Regions from separate parts of the Colwellia sp. Bg11-12 genome, predicted to be linked through region 4. Evidence: predicted binding sites of a transcription regulator. Region 4 holds the regulator's gene; each other region holds the start of a gene.
The links. The regulator FNR, encoded in region 4, switches genes on or off when oxygen is low (the NO sensors DNR and NnrR bind a similar motif). The targets are predictions, from matches to a motif close to TTGATCTAGATCAA.

Region 1 (5,724 bases), on a different contig from region 4:
TTCCTCTAACGAGAGGACTATTAGGATATCGTTATTTTATGGTAAACAATGAACAACTAGAAAACCTTGCTTCCTTATCAACGTTAAAAGAGTTTAAAGAAAATTTAATGATAGGAAGCAATACTGCCAAATTGAAAAATGATATTTTTAATTACAACAATTTTAATATTATGAAGTCAGCTAGCGGTAGAGCTTGGCTTATGCTGGAGGGGCAAAGGTTCAATGCAATTCAACGCTCTATTGTTGGTGATATAAGCAAAAGAGAAAAGAGTCGGCCTGAATCTTCAATTTATAGAAATTTGATGGTTTATTATCATGCAGATTTGTTTTTTTATGTGAACAAAAACAGAAAAGACCTCCATGAAATATTATTTAACGGCTTAGAAAAATCTTATGAAAATAACAGTTTTATGAAAACCTTTGATAATCACCCTGACATAAAGCAGGCACTAAATCTTTTAAATAACTTCGAAGAAAAAAATATTTATTTAATTCAAAATCCCTATTTAGATGCTGACTTTCATAATATTTCAGCTAAATATTGGATACCTCAAAAAATAAAAAATTCTATCAAAATCAAATTTAATAAAGAGAGTCATTGATACAGCTTGGTTATTGAACTGATGGGGCGCTTAATTATTTTTCAAGGGTAGAAATGGGGTGGCTAAAGGGACTTGAACCCTCGACAACCGGAATCACAATCCGGGGCTCTACCAACTGAGCTATAGCCACCACTGAACTTACTTAGAACGCCTTGTGGTAAGGCGCGGAGAGTATATGGCATTTATGCGTAGATTGACAAGAAAAATATTAGTTTTTAACTCTTTTATCTTCACAACTATTTATTAACTCTATTTCCCTTTAGTTATGCTGTTAATTGTTTAAGGGGTTTTACTAATGTCTACACCTGCTGTATTTTTACTTAAGGTTTTATAATAACTATCCAACGGATGGTTTGGTGGTATAAATGTCATTAGAAAAAATTTCTGAGCAGTTAAATAAGTTAACTGAAGGTAAAGCTAAAAATCTTCCCCCAATAGAGTCGTGGAATCCCCCGTATTGTGGTGAAATCGATTTACAAGTTAAGAGTAATGGTGACTGGTTTTATGGTGGCACAATATTCAAACGCTTATCGTTAGTTAAACTCTTCGCTTCGGTTTTGTTAAAAGAAGTAGGGAGTGAAGGTGATGAGTATTTTTTAGTCACGCCAGTTGAGAAGGTCAAAATTACCGTTGAAGATGCACCTTTTGTTTTAACACAATGGGCTTGGCAAGATGATAAAAAATCAATCATGACAGTTAGTACTAATGTCGATGATGAATTCGTGCTTGATGAAACTCACCCATTAACGATAAATGCTAATGGTGAGTTATATGTTTTAGTACGTCGTAATTTATTGGCAAAAGTACACCGTAATGTTTACTACCAATGGGCGGACTTAGCACAGGAAGTCAGCGCAGAAAAGGGCACTGAATTAAGGTTTTCTAGTGCAGGGCAGCAATTCAGTTTAGGAAAAATTGATTAATCCCTTGCCTTCTTAGTTTATAAAAGTAAGCAAGCTATGATTAAATTACCCGCGAAAAGCGTTGCTGGTTCACGTGTTTTTTCATATATGCATCAAAACTCATACAGATGATACGGATGAGCAAACGCGCTTTTTGATCGACTTTAATAAAATCAGCGGTATTTTCAACCAAACCATCTTGGATGAAAGTATTAAGTAGGGGGAGGTCTTCAGCAAAATACTTAGCAAAATCGATGTTGTACTTTTTGTTAATTAGTTTTTTATCAAGATACAAATTACACATTAATTCACGAATAACTTCGCCACGAATTAGGTCATCTGGAGATAAGCTAACGCCTTTGACTTGTGCATTTTTATTGATATCAATTGCTTTATAATAGGCCTGTAATTCTTTGACATTTTGGCTGAAAGAATTACCAATATTACTAATGGAAGAAACTCCTAAGCCGAGCAAATCACAACCACCCTTTGTCGTATATCCTTGGAAGTTACGGTGTAGTGAACCTTCTTTTTGTGCAATAGAAAGTTCATCATTAGATTTAGCAAAGTGATCCATACCAATAAAGTCGTAACCGAATCCACAAAGCTTTTCGATTGCCAGTTTCATTAAAGCAAACTTTTCTTGCGTGCTTGGTAACCATTCGTCACGTAATTTACGTTGGGCAGCAAAGCGGCTTGGTAAGTGTGCATAGCTAAATAATGAAATACGGTCAACATTCATTTCATGGGCTTTATTAAGCGTTTTGGTAAAGGTTTCTATGGTTTGATGCGGTAAACCATAGATTAAGTCGATATTAATTGAATTGAACCCCACCTGCTTTGCATGAGCAATAAAATCACTAATAAACGTGGTTGATTGCACACGGTTAATGGTTTCTTGTACTTTTTTGTCAATGTCTTGTACACCGATACTTAAACGATTAAAGCCTAAGTCAAAAAGGTGATCTGCAAGGTTCATTTCAATTTCACGAGGATCAATTTCAATACTCATCTCTACATGTTCAGCAAAGGTGAACTTTTCTTTTAATAACGAAACTAATTTTGTTATTTGGCTATGTGTTAAAAAGCTTGGTGTACCGCCACCCCAATGAAGTTGTTTCACCGTGTAGTCAGTAAAAAGTTCAGCGCGTGAATTAATTTCTTCAGCTAAAAATGTGAGGTAGGTATCGGCTTTGTCGCGGTGACGAGTAATCACTTTATTACAGCCACAGTAGTAGCAAAGACTATGGCAAAAAGGAATATGAACATACAAAGACAACTCACGGTTTGGCGAATCTTTTACTGCTTGAATAAAATCTTGTTCAGAAAACGCTTCGTGAAATTCTAATGCCGTAGGATAAGAGGTATATCTAGGGCCACTGGTATTATATTTTGACAGTAATAGGGGGTCGAAAAATTGAGTTGCTTGCATTGTGTTACCGAATTAGCGATGACTTATATTCTAAATCACAGTTTAACAATGCAAACATTAAGGGTATTGATCGAGCGCAACAAAGTTTTATTTATTTAGTAATAAAAGTTAGCTTGTTAGCATACTGATACGTTCTTGGGCATATTGATGCAATGAAATAACATCAATTTTTATCTTTGCAGATAAATTGGTTTCTGCCTTCATACGTTCAAAATCAAGTTTCATACGCTCATTTTTTGCAAGTTTCTTTCTCGCATCAAGAATTGGCATATGCTTGATTTTATTATAAAGTTCAAATATAGCAGGGAATTCTTTAGACAAACCTTCACTTAGTTTTAAAGAATCAAGCAATACACTTAAACGCCAACAGCCTTCAGCGATGTCACATTGCTCTTCCTTCATTGCGTGAGCAATAATAACCACACTACTGAGGATTTTACTATCGTGCTTTGCTAGCGCTACTTTTCTATCTTGCTCTGCCTGTTTTAGTTTAACCGTTTGCTTTTTTAGTTGAGTTAATAATTTCACTGCATAAAAAACAAGTGCAGCAATAACTATTACTCCACCAACAATTGCATAAAACCAAGGGCTTGAAAACATAATAAAACCTTATTCGAATTCTGAAAGATCGCTATTGTCAAATTTGTCCCAAAGATCATCTCCAGATTTTGCTTTATTTGTTGTTACCGGTGATTCATCTTCATCATCATCTTCTAAGCCAAGTAATTCACGTAATTGCTGATGACGTTCCATTTTTTCGTTGAAGTAATCAACGTCTTCATTACTTAGTGAGATATCTTCATCTTGTTGCGCAAGAATACTTTGTAAACGCGTATCTTCTTCAATAGCGAATAGCTCTTGCTCTAAAGAGGTGTCGGGTTCAACAACACGAATAGCCGCGATAGGAGAAATATCAGCTTTCACTTTATTTTTGGCTTTAAAAGGTTGTGTCGCTGCTTTGACAGGAACGCCCAGATCAATCAGTTTTTTACTACCAATACGTGGATCTTTATTTTCTGCTGGTGTTTGAGATTCTTTACCTGCATCAAAGGCTTCTTTCTGGCGATTACCTGCTTGCTTGCCTGTTTTTTTCTTTGGTTTTCTATCAACAGGAACTATGGCTTTTTTCTTATCATCTTTTACTGCGCCAATAGAGCCAGTGCCTTGTTTTCTAGATTTTTTGTTACGAGACATAAAATAATTTCGTTTGTAAATTCAATCGTTGTATTTTACGTTATATTGTGGCAAACAGCGATAGCGTTTTTCATGATTAATCTTCAGGCATAAAAAAACGATGAACAAGTCATCGTTTTCGTAAATTTTAAGTGGTTATCCTAACCTATTAGCAATTCCATTTAAGCTCTAACGTATTATTATTTTTTATGTTGCGTTAAATACTTAATTTATTTTTTTATTGGTCATCATGACACTTTATTTGGCTGTCCGTATGGGTCGTATAGACCTAAATATCAACAATCATCCTGATAGTAACTTAATCATCCGTATTTTTATAAAGGTAACTTTCTACTAAGAGAAGGTTAAATGCTTTCCATGCAGTTCAATCCATATTGTTATTTGGCTACAAAGTAGCTGAGCAATACTCTACCTTAGTTTGTAAAAGCCGCAAGTTATAAATACATGTTTATTTACATCTTATTAATTAAAAAATCTTAATTCATTGTTTTTTATTGCTATTAATGTCTATGGAAGTTAATGAATGGTAAGAATAGTTATTGTTTATGGCTTATGTCTTACAAATTTAGTCATGTATGTAGTACGTATTTTTGTTGGCTTTATATACGAAATTCTTCGTTTAATGGCTGGGCAACCTGACAAATAAGTAAAAATATAGTGTTATATACGGCTTTATATCTTTATGGTGTGAGGGATTTTAGATAAGAGAATACGAAAGGAAAAACTAAGCAGAATAAAAAATTCAACTTAGTTTGTCTATAGTACGATTAAGACAGGGGAAAACTAATCTAGCTCGTGTAACCAAGCAGCATGTTTTGGTGCTACTTTGGTTTCTGCCCATTCTGAAATCATTAAAGGAGCAACTTTTTTAAGTTCTGTCATTTGTTCAATTGAACCGGTATTTGCAGCCAATTCTAATCGATGGCCACTTGGGTCAAAGAAATAAATAGATTTAAATACACCGTGGTTTACTGGACCTAGCACATCAACCCCCTTGGCTTGGAGCTCTGCTTTGGCTGATACTAAAGCATCAATATCTTCCACTTCTAACGCTATATGTTGAACCCAAGTAGGGGTATTTTCATCTCGCCCCATAGCTGGAGAGTTAGGGATTTCAAAAAAAGCTAACACGTTACCCATACCAGCATCTAAAAATATATGCATATAAGGGTCGGGTGCTTTTGTCGATGGCACTTCATTTTCAGCAATCGCTACAGTTAGCTCCATGTTTAAATGTTCTTTGTACCAATCAACGGTTACTTTTGCATCAGCACAACGATAAGCGACGTGGTGAATTCGTTTCATTTTGATCATTTTAAATTCCTAGTCTTCTATTTTTTAAACAATAAGACAATTTTTACACAAGGTAACTTTTGTTACTAGTTTTCTGTTTTTTAATGAATAACTATTTTTGCTGTTTTTGTGGCAAAAAATTTACAGTTAATTTATACAGCGCCATTTTTTGCTGAGCGCATTGTCGACTTCAGTAATAGCAATGGCGGCTAAAGGAGAATCAATAAACACAATCTCATTGGTTATTAATTGATCATCACGAAAATAGTGGCAAGTTACCTGAGTATTTTCTGGCAAATGC
Region 2 (5,724 bases), on a different contig from region 4:
CAAAACTATTAATGCTATCGATTGCATTAGGCTCATTGTTGGGCGCTTTTATTGCAGATATGCTTTCAGTTGAAGCTTTAAAAAACACGTTTGCTATTGCCGTTTTTCTTCTATCGTCATATATGTTTATTGCGATTAGTCGGGCCAAGAAAAATAAATTGATTAATAATAGTGATGATGAAAAACTACCCAACAACATTATTATTAAACTTATTGGCTTTTTTACTGGTATTTTAGCAAGCCTTATGGGTATTGCGGGTGGTGCTATTTTGGTGCCCGTACTAAGTTACTTTAAAGTGCCTTTACGTCAATCTATTGGGGTCGCAACAGTCAGTGGTATGGTTGTCGCTATATTTGGCGTTAGTGGTTATGTTATTGCGGGTTTTGGTGAAGAGCATCTACCCCAATACAGCTTAGGCTATGTATATCTGCCAGCTTTGCTTGGTATTATCATAACGTCTTCTTTTTTTGCTCCTATAGGGGTTAAAGCGGCAAGCAAGTTACCTGTGAGTACTATCAAAAAAGCATTTGCGATATTTTTAATGTTAGTTGCGTTAAAAATGATACTAAGCTAATAACATTTTGTATAAAATATCGTTTGTTTAAGACTACGCATTTTTAGAGAAGGAAATAGAGTGAAAGCATATTTAGATTTAATGCGACATGTTCGTGATAACGGTGTTGAAAAATCAGACCGCACAGGTACGGGCACCAAAAGTATTTTTGGTTATCAAATGCGTTTTGATTTAGCTAAAGGTTTTCCGCTGGTTACCACTAAAAAATGCCACTTAAAATCGATTATTCATGAGTTATTATGGTTCATCAAGGGTGAATCTAATATTGCGTATTTGAGTGAAAACGGCGTAAAAATTTGGGATGCCTGGGCTACAGAAGAAGGTGAACTGGGTCCAGTGTACGGGGTGCAATGGCGCAATTGGCCATCAGCAACCGGTGAAACGATTGACCAGCTTGCACAACTTATACACGACTTAAAAACTAACCCTGATTCTAGACGTCATATTATAACGGCTTGGAATCCGGCATTGTTACCTGATACATCTATTAGTCCATCAGAAAATGCAGCACAGGGCAAACAAGCCTTACCACCGTGTCATACACTTTTTCAATTTTATGTTTTAAATGGAAAACTTTCGTGTCAGCTTTACCAACGTAGTGCTGATATCTTTTTAGGGGTGCCATTTAATATTGCCAGCTATGCTTTATTTACTATGATGATCGCACAAGTTTGTGATCTAGAATTAGGTGATTTTGTACATACTTTTGGCGATGCACACTTATACTCAAATCATATGGAACAAGTTGACGAACAACTTTCGCGCACACCTTTAGCGCTGCCTACAATGAAGATAAACGCTGAAATAGACAGTATTTTTGATTTTACTTTTGAAGACTTTGAATTAGTTGATTATAAATCTCACGCTCATATAAAAGCGCCTATTTCTGTTTAGCACCCTCTATCTTAAATAAAAAAGGAGCTGGTTAGCTCCTTTTTTTAGCTGAAAATACAGTTAACCATGCATACGCATAAATTTAGCGAAGAGCGTCGCTTCATTTTCAATATGTATTAGATCTTTTTTGATACAATCAATAGGGCAAACGCTAATACAAGTAGGCTTGTCATAATGCCCGATGCATTCTGTACATTTACTGGTATCAATTTCGTAAATATCTTCACCTAATGCTATCGCCTCGTTAGGGCATTCTGGATCACACATATCACAGTTGATACATGTGCTTTGGATAATAAGTGCCATAAAGTGTCACTACGTTAGTTGATTTTTTGCAAAGGGATGGCGTGTTGTACTTCCTTGGTCAAGGTAGCGCATAATAATTCCAAAGGTTAGATCATGCTCTGTTTCTAAAAGGATTGATACTTTATGGCCAGATCCTTTCGCGTCATGAATGGCTTCTCCTTTAACATTCTCCATATGAGATAAAATAAAAGATTTATTACCTGTAGGTGTCATTAGTTCTAAGCGGTCACCGACTAAAAACTTATTCTTTACGTCAATTTCAACTAAACCTGTTTTTTCGTTGTGAGCGAGTACTTCGCCAACAAATTGTTGGGTGTCACTCTTTGAGTAGCCTTGGTCATAATTTTGTGTGTCGCCGTGGCGATGACGCTTTAAAAAACCTTCGGTATAACCACGATGAGCAAGGTGCTCTAAATCAGTATTCAAATTTTTATTAAAAGGTTTATTGTTTAAAGTGTCGTTAATGGCTTGGCGATAAATTTGTGCTGTTCGAGCACAGTAATAAAATGACTTTGTTCTGCCTTCTATTTTTAATGAATGCACCCCTATTTTAACTAAACGCTCAACATGTTCAACAGCGCGTAAATCTTTTGAATTCATGATGTAAGTGCCGTGTTCATCTTCAAACGCAGGCATATATTCACCGGGTCGGCCTTGTTCTTGAAGTAAAACAAGTTCATCGACTGGTTTTTGCCCTGGAATGATGATGTCTTTTGGCTCAGGTGTAAATATTTTTGGTTTTACTAAGACCTCTGGATTAATTGCAATTATATCGCCTGTTTCGTTTTCTTTTGCTTGATGGCTATCGTACTTCCATCGACATGAATTCGTGCATGTTCCTTGGTTTGGGTCGCGCTTATTGATATAGCCAGATAATAAGCAACGGCCAGAATATGCCATGCATAATGCACCATGAACAAAAACTTCTAATTCCATTTCAGGGCATTGAAAGCGGATCTCTTCAATTTCATCAAGTGATAATTCACGTGACAAAATAACGCGTTCAACGCCTTGTTGGTGCCAAAATTTTACTGTTGCCCAATTTACTGCATTTGCTTGAACAGAGAGATGAATTGCCATATCGGGAAATCTTTCTCGCACCATCATGATGAGTCCGGGATCAGACATGATCAACGCATCAGGTTTCATTGCTATAACGGGGGCAATATCTTTAATAAAGGTTTTCAATTTACTGTTGTGCGGAGCAATATTATTGACTAAATAAAATTTCTTACCTAAGGCATGAGCTTCATTGATGCCAATGTTCAAATTTTCTAGATTGAATTCATTATTACGTACCCTTAAAGAATAACGAGGTTGGCCTGCATAGACTGCATCAGCCCCGTAAGCAAAGGCATAACGCATGTTTTTTAAGCTTCCAGCAGGAGAGAGTAGTTCAGGTGTTAACATAATTTATGAGGTAGGTTATTTTACATTCTGCAAATTATAAGAATTTCGTTTACCTTAGGCAATCAGCTTATGAGGCGGTTCTTTGATGAAAATCATAATAAGTCATTAAAAACATAAATTACAAATAAAGGGGGGGGGAAGCTGTAAAAGTAGCATATTAAAAAATTTACTAATATTTGACCTAAAATAATAATATAAGCAAAAAAGTGTGCTATTTTTTATTTAATAGAAGTTATAAAACATAATAATAATTAAGGCGAAACTATGGGAACTGAAAATGCCCTTTATACGATTTTAGTAGAAAAAATTAAACAAGACGCACTTATACTTCCAACCTTACCAGAAATAGCACTCAAGGTACGTGAGGCTGCAGATAATCCAGACATTAATTTAAACCAAATGAGTGACATTATCGGTCATGACCCAGCATTATCTATGGGGATGTTGAAAGTCGCTAATAGCGCTATTTTAGGTCGTTCTGTAAAAGTAGAAACAGTTAATCAAGCAGTTACTCGTATTGGGCTACGCCAAATAAAAAGTATTGCTACAGCTATGGCATTAGAACAAGTATTTGTTTCTAAAAATGAAATTGTTTCAATGTATTTGAAAAAGTCATGGAAAAAAACGATTGATGTTGCCTCTGTCGCAATTAGCTTGATGACTTTTTATGTACAAGGTCATAAACATACGTCATTAACATTAGATACATTAACCCTCGCCGCGCTCGTACATAATATTGGTGTTTTACCTATTTTAACTGAAGCTGAAAATCACCCAGATGTTTTCGCTAACCCTACATTCTTACAGCAAGCTATCGCCAAGCTATCTGGAGATATAGGTGGGGAAGTGACTAAAGCTTGGGGATTTTCAGATGACTTTATCACCTTAGTGAATAGTTGGAGTGATTTAACTGTATTGCCAGCGGAAACTCATTACTTAGATTTCATTCGTGCCGGCGCTATTTATCACGGTATTTTCAAAAATGAATCTACCTGTGAAGTGCTTTTAAAGAGTTATGTGAATAAAGGCATTTTATCTGACGTGAACTTTATGGAGAGCGAAGAATTTCAAAAAATGGTGACTGATGTAAAAGCTATGTTTAGTTAATAACAACAAGCAGTCGTTAACAAAAAGCCCTGAATTTCAGGGCTTTTTATGTTCAGGATGAACGGTATAACGTGGTGCCATGGATGGCAATGAACGTATATGTTCAGGGTGCCCTTTCTTTCTATATCTAATCTAGTGCGTCCATGCACATCGATGAACGATTCGTTTACTTAGCTTCTATTAACCCTTGGTTAATATTAATTAAGTCTTGCTCGCTAATGGTTCCAGCTGCACGTTTTAACGATAAAATTGATTTTACATAGTTATAACGCGTTGAAGACAAATTACGTTTCGCGTTGTATAAATTACGCGTGCTATCTAATACATCAACAATAGTACGAGTACCCACTTCAAAGCCAGCATCTGTCGCTTTTAATGCACTTTCAGAACTAACAAGCGCTTGCTCTAGCGCTTTAATTGCCGAAACAGCAGCAATAACTGTGTTATAAGCATTTCGTGTATTACGAACAACATTGCGATGCGTTTGTTCTAAATCTTGGCTTGCGGCTACATAGTTACTTTGCGCCTGACGAACAGCACTTGTGATTGCACCACCTGAATAAATAGGCACGTTTAAAGTTATACCGATAGACTGACTATCTAGTGCTGGATTGTTAAAGGTAATATTGTTTACTTCGTTGTCTTGATCCGAGGTTGTATAGCTACCGGTTAGGCTTAACGTTGGATAATGACCTGCTCTTGCAATATTGATATTTTCTTTTGCTACGTCAACTGCTATTTTTTGACTAATAAGATCTAAGTTCTTAGCTTCAGCTGTTTGTTGCCATTCGTTAGCGCTATCAGGTATAGGACGAGAAGTGCTAAAGCGTTCAGTATTTAAGATATTTAAATCACGGGGGTAAACATTAGTAATAACACGTAATGCTTCTTCAGCAGTAAATACGCTATTTTCAGCACGAATTTCAGAAGTAACTGCATTATCGTACTGTGATTGTGCCTCATGTACATCAGTCACAGCTTTTAGGCCAACAGAATAACGTTGTTTTGTTTGCTCTAACTGACGCTCGATTGCGGCTTTTTCAGCTTTTGCAAAATCTAAATCATCTTTTGCACTAAGCACATCAAAGTAAGCTGTTGTTACCCGAACAATTAATTCTTGTTTTGCCGATTGGTAAGTTACATCACTACGATGGGCTGCTTTTTTCGCATTATCTAATCTTAACCAAGTGGTATGATTATATAATTGCATGTTTAAGTTAAGGCCATAGCGTAGGCTATCGCTTTTATTAGTCAGTGTTCGATCAGACGATTTTCCATCATCTGATGTAGGTATAAACTCACCCTCACTTTCTGTGTAGCTAGCAGCAGCACTAAGTTGTGGTAATAAAACAGATCTCGCTTGATCAATATCTTCTTTTGATGCATTAAATAAAGCTTGAAGTTTTAATACTGTAGGATCACTGGCTTGCGC
Region 3 (5,724 bases), on a different contig from region 4:
TCCTTTAAAGACTCTGTTCCAAGTAGGTTTATGGCTAAAGGCGGCTTTTGCACGAAAATCAAAAGCAACACCGCGCAAGACTAAGCTAATTAACAAAATTGCGGTTGGTAAGTATAGTTCTTTAAATATGTAACTGTGTGCTGCTGGAAATGCGATAAGCAATAAGCCAATTGCGAGTACCAGCCAAGTTTCGTTCGCATCCCAGAATGGGCCAATTGACGCTATCATCGTATCGGCGTTGTCTGTTTGATCAAGAGGGAGCAATATACCAACCCCCAAATCAAAGCCATCTAATACGGCATAAAGTAAAATTGAAAAGCCCATCAATGAGACAAAAATTATTGCTAATGTATATTCTTCAAACATAATCTAGCCCTCAACCGTGTTTGTTGGAGTATTAATTACCGGCTTAACCTGTTCATCAATACTGATTTCTTCTATTTCAATGGCACGTCCAGCCATAGTGAAAATGGTGTGTAAATAAGCAACCATAATGACAACGTATAAAACCAAATAAAGTGTTAGTGTGATGCCTACGTTTTCTGGTGCTATATCTGTCGCAGCATCTTTCACCGTTAAAATCCCTGTTACTAACCAAGGTTGGCGGCCAATTTCAGTGACATACCAACCTGCTAATGTCGCTATCCAGCCAGAAAAACTCATCACAACAAGGGTTTTTAACAACCAAGGAGGTAATTGATTTTTGCGCCATAATAAAAAGCGGCTAAGCCAAGCGATAGCAAGCATCAGCATACCTAAGCCAACCATAACTCTAAAAGCAAAAAACACAGGCGCAACAGGGGGGTGATTACCTTCAAATTCGTTTAAGCCTTTTATTTCGCCATTTAAATCATGCGTTAATATAAAGCTTGCCATCTTAGGGATTGCGATTTCAAAATTATTGGTCTTCTGCTCTTCATCAGGTAGGGCAAATAATAATAAAGGTGCACCTTTTTCGGTATGCCAAATACCTTCCATTGCTGCAATTTTTTGTGGTTGATGCTCTAACGTATTTAAACCATGCATATCGCCTAGAAATATTTGGGTAGGCGCAAGTATAGCCGCTACGGTTAATGCTATTTTGAGGGTTAATTTTGGCGCTTTTTTATCGTCACCTTTTAGTAATCGATAAGCACTAATGCCTGCTACTAAAAAGGCGGCGGTTAAACCTGATGCAACTAGCATGTGAGATAATTTGTAGGGGAACGATGGATTAAAAATAATAGCGAACCAATCAACTGGATAGGCCACTCCATCTCTCATTTCATGGCCTTGAGGTGTTTGCATCCAAGAATTAAGCGCTAAAATCCAAAAGGACGACAAACTGGTGCCAAAAGCAACAATTAGCGTTGATAACGTATGTATTCGAGCGGAAACTCGGTTCATACCAAATAACATAATCCCCAAAAACCCGGCTTCTAAAAAGAATGCGGTTAGCACTTCATAGCCTAATAATGGACCAGCAATATTACCGACAGTTTCCATAAACTTTGGCCAGTTGGTACCAAATTGAAACGACATGGTAATACCGGTAACTACACCTATTGCAAAGGTGAGGGCAAAAATTTTAACCCAAAAACGGTATGCGCGCATCCAAACTGGATCACCGGTTTGATCAAAACGTAATTTGAAGTAAAACAAAAACCAGCTAAGGGCGATGGTTATTGTGGGAAATAAAATATGAAAACTAATATTAGCGGCAAACTGTATGCGCGAGAGCATTAAGGTTTCTAACATGATTTACTCCATAAACCCGCTTGAACACTGTTGAGTGTTGATGGGATTAACGTATTAATGTGATAATTCTTACCACTTTGGATGTTTTTAAATGATTAAAAATAGAAAAGTATTTGTTTAGTTTTTTTTCAAAAACTTATCCTTCATATCTATAACCTTGCTTACACCAGCCCCAAGCTTCATCAGGGTGTTGAGTTTATCTGGACTCATACTTTGTAGCTCTGAAGCCCAATGAGTAATAGTTTCAAGCAGATCATGCATTTCATGCATTCTTTCTTGCGCATATTGCTCTTGAGGGTTAGCGGGTTCATCTAACAAATTATCGCGTAATAATGACAGTGTCGGGTCAACTTCACGTTTGCGGCGCTCTTCAAATATGCGTATTGCCATTTCCCAGATAGAGCCTGCAGGCGAGTAATATTCTTTGCGGTCTTTAGGTTTATGCTGTACTTGTACTAATCGCCAAGACTGCAATTCTTTAATACCCATGCTGACATTGCCACGAGATATATTGAGTGCTTCAGATATTTGTACCGCGGTAAGTGGTTCGTTATGAATGGTTAGTAGGCCATACATTTGACCAACAGTGCGGTTAAAGCCCCAGCGACTGCCCATTTCCCCACAGTGCATAACAAACGATTCAATTTTAGTTGTCATTATCATAATTAAGTCTTCTGAACTTTCAGTAATTTCTGAAAGTTTAAACTGTTCTTGATTTAGATCAAGCTTTTTTATGTCTTTGGGGCGCTTTATTTATCAGGAATGTAGATTTGAAATAAAGTGAAGATAAAGGGGGTATGAAAGGTTATTGTCTTAGTGGACGCGTTGATTTGTTAAACGTTAAGGTCAACGTATTTAAACCGTTATTATATCAATGACTCATCATTAAAATTAACACGTTACTTTTAGCTTTGGCGAAGGGAATACTTAAAGAATAACGGGTAATTAATATCTCGTATGAGTAACATTATTACGACAAGGTGGAATTTTATAACACTAATTCAATTATCATGGAGTTTATATGAGTTTGTATGAGTTTATTTGATTAAATAATGTTTTTTTTGTATTTTAATTACATGAATGCTTTACATGATACTAATTATTAGTATAATTACTCTAGTTCTTAAGGGTTAAGCTCTTAAACCAAACGTTTGTTACTCCCTTGCAAATGTTTTTACGCCGCGTAACTTACGCGGCTTTTTTTTGCCTAGCAGATAATCCTAAAGTACTTTTACTATAAATTGTTATGTTAGAAGCGAGTACGGTGTGAGATAATTAATGTCTGCTCATCACTTAATTGATATAAATAATTATGAATTCAACAATTTTAAGCACCTTTTTAGCCGACGTTAAAACCGCACAATCGTTTTGGGCACTGCAAGAAAAATCAGGAGAAGATTGGGTGGTACTTGACTCAATTAACTTTGAAAACACTGACGTTATGCCACTATGGTCAAGCCAAGCACTTGCTCAAATACATTGTATTGATGAATGGCAAGAATATGTACCGACTAAAATAACGTTAAGCGACTGGTTAGAGTTTTGGCTTGAAGACCTTGGTGAAGATGGCGTTATTGTGGGTATTAATTGGCTAGAAGAATCAAATCAAGCTGAGGATAATGAGTACGTTGAATTAGACTTAGCTGAATTTAGCCAAGCTCTTGCTGAAATTGAAGCCTTGTAAAATTCATAAAAAGCGCATGTTGATTTTATGTTTATAAAACTCAATGTGCTTTTGTTATTCTGCTGAAAACTCTAAATAGTCTAATAAACTCATGCGGCCATTTTTAGTCGACTCTATTTTTCTCTCATGTTTTAAATCCTTCCATGCGGTAACTTTTCCACCACTATTGAGCTTTTCAAAATTTCCTAGATTACTCCCTTGTGCTATTGATAAAAAACTGAGCAATTGTTGGTAACTCGCTGGCTGGCTAACATCTATTGTGAGTAAATCTTGCGTGCGCTCAGAGAAATATTGCAGCACTTCATGGTTATGTTGCAAGTAACAACGGGCTAAAAACATGTCATTGTTGATATTTTCTAATGTAAAAGGTGAAAATGTACTTACGTAGCAACGTTTAATAATAGTATTAAAGCCACCGTCAGCACGCGTCACATTAATATACATACGTTGTAGCAACTGTTTAATTGAGGGTAACCACTGGTCAGATTTTCGCGCTAAGTAAATAAATTTACTGTTAGGATAAAATTTATCTAAACGTTTAAAATCAGCAAAGATGGGGGTGTCGGCAATGACTTGTGCTTCATCAAACGTTTTTTGTGTATAAGCGGTGTGTGCAACGGTATAGCCTAGCTCAAGCATTGCTGCACAAATACTGGTGGTGCCAGAGCGAGGTAAGCCGATAATAAATATTTTAGTATTATTCATTAAGGCCTACATCCAAGACTTTTGGCTGCTTTCTACTTGGTAAAGCACATCGTCGAGTAATTGATAAGCAAGCTTTTGCTTGATAAAAGGAATGTCCTGAGCGCCTGCAGCGAGTACGATTCTTATTGAACTGAGCTGGTGACGCTCTTGGAACCAACTTTGTTTAAATTGAACTTGTTGAGTTTTAAAAATAGGAAAACAAGTATAGTCGACGCCAAAATAGCCTTTACGAATATAAATTAAATCATCATCATTAGCATAGCCCCATCGCAGCCAGCGCATAAAAACTAATACACTCATAAATAAATAACCGGGCGTTAACACCATTAAAAAATTAGCTTTATCAAGGGTGATAAAAAGAACCGAAAGTAGAATAAACATGGGTGAAAGAATATAACCAATATTGCGCAGTAAAAAGCGTTTGCTAATACGGTGGTAATCGATACTCATCATCTTATTATTGGGGTAAACATCGTTTATTAAGGTCAAACATTCATTTGGGTTGATTGACGGCACAATAATATGACTATTTTGCGCACTCGCTTGATATTGATTTAATGCACTATTGCTTTGCTCAAATTTAAGGTTAATACGTTTTAGTATCACATCAAGCCAATCTTGTTGGCGAACCACCATTTGTAAACGTGATAAACGCATGATCACTTCATATTTGGTTAATAGTCCACTGCGACGAATATAACGGTCATCCACTTTACTTAAGGTGAAGTTGTAAAAGGTAATAATAGAACCTGCAATAGAGAAAAGCGTAAAAGGTAATAAAATAAGAAAAGTTAAGGTCAGTGCGTATAAACCAATTTGCCACATCGGCTTATCTGAAAAGGTAAGGAATTTTTCGAGGTCAATTCCTAAACCGTTAAAAAACTCAACAATATATCGTCCAAAGTCATCAAGAAATGGTGCTAAACCGCCCATAAAAATCCAAATTCGGTTGTTGGTTATGCCATGAATAACAAGATCAGTGATACCACGAGTATTTAAAATCACTTCATTTTTTTTATTATTTGAAGTTGAATCTTTTACTGTATTAGTACTTTCATCCGTGATGGTCGAATAGGCAACTTGGTGTTGAGCTAAAATTTCTTTTTTAAGTTGTTCTGCAAAATCTATTTTTAAGGCGACGACCTTTGCTTCTTGTTTCGCAGAGCCTGCTGTATCAAGTTGTAAGCAAGTAAAGCCAAAAGGTCGATAATATATAGGTTGCTCAAGTTTTACGTTTTGAATTTTAGCAAAAGGCAAGTTAACGTATTTCTTTGAAATTACCCCCGAACGTATTTCAATATGATCTTGATATAACCGGTATTGAAAGAAATAAAAACTTAAAAAGGTAGAGGTAATGATAACCACGAGCACGCCTAAACCTATAGGCAGCCATAGATGGGGATGCGCGATAAAATTATCATAGCCAATATATAATGCGGGTAAGAACACAAGGATATTACTTAAAAATCCAGTAACAAATTTAGCTAAAAAATAAATAATAGCGATAGGTGATATACGTTGCCAATCTTTAGTGTTTTTTATCGTTTCATTCGGTTGCGTTGTCGCATCTGAGTTGTTATTTAGGGTTTCTGTTGATT
Region 4 (5,724 bases):
TAAATTTAACTAAAAATAAACTCGCCAGTATGATTAAACTCATATTAATTTTATGAAAATGTCCACTAAATAAACGTACAGCAACATAGCTGATAAAACCAAAAGCAATACCATTAGCAATAGAGAAGGTTAAAGGCATGGTTATACATATAACCGCAACAGGAACCGCTTCTGATAAATCATCCCAATCAACATTAACAAGTCCTGCAAGCATTAGCACTGCAACGTAAAATAATGGGCCAGCAGTTGCATAAGGCGGTACCATCGCGGCAAGAGGAGAAAACAAAAGTGACAATAAAAATAAAACCCCTACCGTTACTGCGGTTAAGCCTGTTCTACCACCGGCACTAACACCTGCGGTACTTTCTACATAGCTCGTTGTGGTTGAAGAGCCGAGTACTGCACCTGCAATGGTTGCTGTTGAGTCTGCTAACAGTGCTTTGCCCAAACGAGGTAAACTACCATTTTCATCGAGGAGGTTGCCACGTTGTGCCACAGCAATTAAAGTACCTGAGGTATCGAATAAATCCACAAACAAAAAAGCAAATATAACACTTATCATACTCACTTCTAATGCACCAATAATATCAAGCTGCATAAAAGTGGGCAGTACAGAGGGGGGCATAGATATAATACCTTGATAGCTGACATCACCAATGAGTATGCCCAATGCCGTTATAACGAGTATCGATATCATGACAGCACCATTGATACCTCGATTGACCAAACCAACAATAAGAAATAATCCAATGGCGGCAAACACCGCTTGAAAAGACGTTATATCACCTAATGTTAATAGTGTCGCGGGGCTGTCCACCACAATACCTGCATTCTTTAAGGCAATAAAAGCAAGAAACAATCCGATACCCGCAGCAATGCCAAAACGTAATGAATGTGGAATTGAGTTGATGATCCATTCGCGAATATTAAACAGGCTAAGTAATACAAAAAAACAACCAGAGATGAATACACCACCTAAAGCGATTTGCCAGCTATAGCCCATTTCTAGCACTACGGTATAGGTGAAAAAAGCATTCAATCCCATACCAGGCGCTAATGCGATAGGGTAATTAGCTAACAAGCCCATCACAAAACAGCCAATAGCAGCAGCAAGACATGTTGCAACAAATATTGCCCCGTGGTCCATCCCTGTATTTGCCAACATCGCAGGGTTAACAAAAATAATGTAAGCCATGGTTAAAAAAGTCGTCAAACCCGCAATGATTTCTTGTTTTACATTCGTGCCGTGTTCCGTTAATTTGAAAAGTTTTTCAAGCATATTTTTAGCCAGGTATTATTATTTTATTTCGATAATATTCAATGCGTTATTAAATGATAGATTATTTTTTGAATTATGCTCAATATTAATGTTATCGGTTAATTGAGGAGCAACGATAAGTTCATCATCAAAAGCGATATCACCGCCATTGATAACCCCTGATTGAGCATTAATAGCTTTAAAATCAAATAATTCGCTATCGCATAAATGTGAGGGAACAACGTTGCGAATTGCTGTAAACATTGATTCAATTCGTCCTGGGTGATTCACATTCCAGTCTTGTAGCATCTTCTTGATATTTTGACGCTGTAAATTAGGCTGAGAGCCACATAAGTTACAAGGAATAATAGGGAAGGCTTTGAGTTGAGCGTATTGTATTAACTCGGCTTCTTTACAAAAAGCTAAAGGGCGGATCACGACATGTTCGCCATTGTCTGAGACCAATTTTGCTGGCATCGATTTTAATTTTCCGCCATAGAACATATTCAGCATTAACGTTTCAACCATATCATCACGATGGTGGCCTAATGCAATTTTAGTGGCGCCTATTTCTGCCGCGACTTTATATAAAATGGCTCTGCGTAAACGAGAACATAAACTACAAGTGGTTTTACCTTCAGGGATTTTGTCTTTAACAATTGAATAGGTATCTTCTTGCGCTATTTTGTATTCAACCCCCAACGATTCTAGATATGCGGGCAAAATATGCTCAGGAAAACCAGGTTGTTTTTGATCAAGGTTAACTGCCACGATATCAAAATGAATGGGCGCAGATTCTTTCAATAACATTAAAATAGCGAGTAGGGCATAACTGTCTTTGCCCCCAGAGACACAAACCATTATTTTATCGCCATCTTCTATCATATTGTATTGTGCAATAGCTTGACCAACATGGCGTCTTAAGCGTTTTTCAAGTTTACTCAGCTGTATTTTTTGGCTGGCTGTTAAAGTTGTTATTGGTGTCGCTGATTGAGCGCTCATAGTGTTTCCTAGTGCTATTTATAATGAAAAAATATCGATTTTTACGGCGCGTAGTATAGCAAAAAGCCAAGAAAACTCTTGGCTTTTTAATTTATATTTAAAGATCTAAACCTGACGCTAATAGACCTTATGCTAGAGGCGAAATGTAGCCATCAGGTTTAATGGCTAATACATCACAGTTTAGACGGTCAATTACGTGCTCTGCGGTATTGCCGATCAATGCTGCTGAAATTCCTGTACGGCCAATGGTTCCTAAAACAACTAATTCTGCATCGATTTCGTTAGAAATACTTTGAATAACATCTTCAGGTAAACCCTCTTTCACGTGCGTGTTTTCAATGGGTATGTTGTAACTATTTGCATGACTTTCCATTGCACTTCTATGGTGGTTAAACATGGTCTCGTTATATTCGCAGGCATTAAACTCTGGGATTTCAATGGCAATATTTACAGGCGTACCTGGGTAAGAATTAACTAAGTGGATATTAGCCTTAATGAGTGATGAGAAAGCAATCGATTCTTGAGTTAATTTTTTATTAAGTGCTTTGTGCTCTTCATCGTCACTGCCCATGTTAAGTGCGGTAAGCAAATTACCATTGCTTGGCCAGCTATGATCTTTAACAAGTAATACAGGACAAGGGCATTTTCTGAGAATATGCCAGTCTGTTGGCGTAAAAATAACAGATTTTAGCTTATCGTGTTGATGTGTGCCTTTGATAACAATATTAAAATTTTCAGCAAGCACTTTTTTGATTATTTTCTCAAATGGACGGTTATGCCAAATAATACAAATGTCTATGTTAATATTATCGTGATTAATTTCAGAAATTTTTTCTGCTAACCATTGTTGACTATCATTAATAACAGACTGGCGCATTGCTTCACGTTCTTCGCCAGAAAGCATCGTCGTCATTTCATAAGATAAATCATAAATGGTTAAAAATGCGGTGATTTCTCCCCCACTATAGCGAGCTAATTCAATAGCACGCTTTAACGCTTTTTGATTTTCAGTGGTGGGGTCAATAACGGCTAATATTTTTTTATACTTTTCCATACATTTACTCCTAACGCATTAAATACTAATAATATTAACAATAGACTATATTTGGTACATGTTATTTGCGTTACATCATAATATTTCAATAAAAAAAATGCTTAACATGATCAATGTTAAGCATTTTATGTAAATTTCTATAGAAACTAAAGTGAAGCACACTCGTTAAGTTTATCCATATCTAAAATAGTAATAAGCTTACCTTCGACGCCAATCAATTCATTTTTTTGAAAACGATTTAATAATCGGCTAATCGTTTCTACCGTTAGGCCAATATAATTACCAATATCGCTTCGCGTCATGGTTAAGCGAAAGTCTGTCGCTGACATCCCTCGCGCATGATAACGACTCGCTAGTGTTGAGATAAATGTCGCCAAGCGCTGTTCAGCATTTTTACGATTAAGTAAGGTTAACATTTCTTGATCTGAGCGTATTTCCGAACTCATCATACGCAGAATTTGTTTTTTTAACTTCGGCATAGTATTCGATAATGTATCGAGTGTGTTGTAGGGTATTTCACAGACCATTGATGTTTCTAGCGCTTTTGCAAAGCTAGGGTGTTCTGATTCTGCAATAGCATCAAAACCTAATAAATCGCCAGCTAAATGAAAACCGGTAATTTGTTCTTCCCCTTGTTCATTTACCGTGAATGTTTTAAATGTTCCAGAGCGAATAGCGTACAACGCTTGCATTTTATCGCCGTCTTGAAATATTTGTTCACCTTTATGAATAGGGCGTTTACGGTCGATAATACTGTCTAGCGTATCAAGTTCTTTCTCATTTAAAGAAAACGGTAAACATAGCTCACTGATACTACAATTTTGACAATGAATGTGCTGAGATGTAGAACATGGCTTTTTATACATATTAACCTAAATGATTTATTTATCTTTAATAATTTCGATCATATTAAAACAACTGCTGATATGCAATCATTAAACTGTATATTCCATACATAATTATCATAAAGGCCATTGTTTTTTTAAATTTCATGTTAGTTAACAAAGACTTTATTCCAAAAGAACCTAATGAAATACTCAACAATGCCGGCAAGGTACCTAAACCAAAACATGTCATTATCAAGGCGCCACTTAGAGTACTTCCACTCGCTAATGACCAAGTTAAGGTTGAATAAACTAAACCACAAGGTAGCCATCCCCAGATAGCGCCTAATGCTAAAGCTTGTTTAGTATTTTTTACAGGGATAAACCTCTTACTTAATGGTGATAAAAAGCGCCAAAGCACTTTACCTATTTTTTCAACTTTTGATAGCCACATTAGCCATTGACCCAAGTATAAGCCTAGTAATATTAAAAATACTGCGGCGAACAGTCGAAGAAAACCTAAGGGCACACCAATATTTTTTGCAGCAATCGAACTACTAAAACCAACGATACCACCAATTAAGGTATAAGAAAAAATACGGCCAAAATTATAAGCACTGACCAGTTTAAATTGATCACTTACCTTATGTTGAGGAGATATTGCTGATGTTAGCATAGTGGTTATGCCGCCACACATGCCAATGCAATGGCCCGAACCTAATAAGCCAATAATAAAAGCAGATAAATAATCAATACTTAGCATATTAGTTACTTAATACCCGTATCATTGTCTTTTTTTTCTATACTGTTAGTTTCAGTTGAACGCTCAGCGCTTTTATTTTTGTTATCATCAAATAAAATACTCATGCCTTGTTTTTCTAAATCATCAAATTGTTCAGTTTTTACTGCCCAAAAAAATAGATATATGCCTAAGGCCGTTAGTATTATCGCAATAGGGATCAAAATATAAATAATGCTCATTGTCTTTATTCTCTATTTTTGTGTCACGATTATTTTTTGAGTAAACGTAATGAATTGGTGATCACTAATATTGAACTCGCCGACATGCCTATTACAGCCATGTATGGAGTAATGAAACCTGCAACGGCAAGTGGTAATACGATAGCATTATAACCAAATGCCCATAAATAATTTTGCCAAATAATACGGCGTGTTTTACTCGCGACACGTGTCAGCGTTGTTACTGACTTTAAACGATTATTCAATAAAATAACGTCTGCACCGCTTTTGGCTATATCAGTACCACTACCCATCGCAATAGAAATATGAGCTGCGCCAAATACGGGGGTGTCATTTACGCCGTCTCCAACCATCGCAACGGTTGAACCATTGGGTTGTCGCTTAATAATCGCCATTTTATCTGTCGCCGTCAAAGTACTGTGTACTTCATCTAAATGAAGTAACGCTTGAACTTTGTTACATCCCACTGCGTGATCACCTGATAGCATAATGGTATATATATTTTTTTTCTTCAAATTACCTAAGAGTTTTTTAGCATCTTCACGGATCTCATCCGTTAAATAAAATGCCGCCACTAATTTATTATCTTCTAATAATAAACATGA

Region 1: hemN (oxygen-independent coproporphyrinogen III oxidase) is a predicted target of FNR. The motif match lies at 3,003-3,016, and genes of this name have one in related genera.
Region 2: yegQ (tRNA 5-hydroxyuridine modification protein YegQ) is a predicted target of FNR. The motif match lies at 3,268-3,281, and genes of this name have one in related genera.
Region 3: H4J39_RS05240 (GbsR/MarR family transcriptional regulator) is a predicted target of FNR. The motif match lies at 2,449-2,462, and genes of this name have one in related genera.

What each region holds. Positions count from the first base shown of each region.
Region 1 covers NZ_JACGUZ010000078.1:64,388-70,111, forward strand. The annotation lists gene H4J39_RS15160 (hypothetical protein) at 1-602, shown strand, start outside; tRNA gene H4J39_RS15165 (tRNA-His) at 657-732, opposite strand; gene H4J39_RS15170 (DUF1285 domain-containing protein) at 968-1,525, shown strand; gene hemN (oxygen-independent coproporphyrinogen III oxidase) at 1,566-2,936, opposite strand; gene H4J39_RS15180 (DUF2489 domain-containing protein) at 3,045-3,536, opposite strand; gene yihI (Der GTPase-activating protein YihI) at 3,546-4,130, opposite strand; gene H4J39_RS15190 (VOC family protein) at 4,914-5,444, opposite strand; gene H4J39_RS15195 (M61 family metallopeptidase) at 5,571-5,724, opposite strand, start outside.
Region 2 covers NZ_JACGUZ010000056.1:126,809-132,532, forward strand. The annotation lists gene H4J39_RS04905 (sulfite exporter TauE/SafE family protein) at 1-575, shown strand, start outside; gene H4J39_RS04910 (thymidylate synthase) at 636-1,469, shown strand; gene H4J39_RS04915 (YfhL family 4Fe-4S dicluster ferredoxin) at 1,530-1,775, opposite strand; gene yegQ (tRNA 5-hydroxyuridine modification protein YegQ) at 1,785-3,185, opposite strand; gene H4J39_RS04925 (HDOD domain-containing protein) at 3,450-4,292, shown strand; gene tolC (outer membrane channel protein TolC) at 4,459-5,724, opposite strand, start outside.
Region 3 covers NZ_JACGUZ010000056.1:200,862-206,585, forward strand. The annotation lists gene cydB (cytochrome d ubiquinol oxidase subunit II) at 1-366, opposite strand, end outside; gene H4J39_RS05235 (cytochrome ubiquinol oxidase subunit I) at 370-1,737, opposite strand; gene H4J39_RS05240 (GbsR/MarR family transcriptional regulator) at 1,855-2,400, opposite strand; gene H4J39_RS05245 (DUF2750 domain-containing protein) at 3,050-3,421, shown strand; gene H4J39_RS05250 (sulfotransferase) at 3,476-4,126, opposite strand; gene H4J39_RS05255 (PH domain-containing protein) at 4,133-5,724, opposite strand, start outside; gene H4J39_RS05260 (PH domain-containing protein) at 5,724-5,724, opposite strand, start outside.
Region 4 covers NZ_JACGUZ010000061.1:37,234-42,957, reverse strand. The annotation lists gene H4J39_RS08150 (NCS2 family permease) at 1-1,279, opposite strand, end outside; gene ttcA (tRNA 2-thiocytidine(32) synthetase TtcA) at 1,298-2,260, opposite strand; gene uspE (universal stress protein UspE) at 2,388-3,314, opposite strand; gene fnr (fumarate/nitrate reduction transcriptional regulator Fnr) at 3,461-4,180, opposite strand; gene H4J39_RS08130 (sulfite exporter TauE/SafE family protein) at 4,224-4,901, opposite strand; gene ccoS (cbb3-type cytochrome oxidase assembly protein CcoS) at 4,907-5,119, opposite strand; gene H4J39_RS08120 (heavy metal translocating P-type ATPase) at 5,149-5,724, opposite strand, start outside.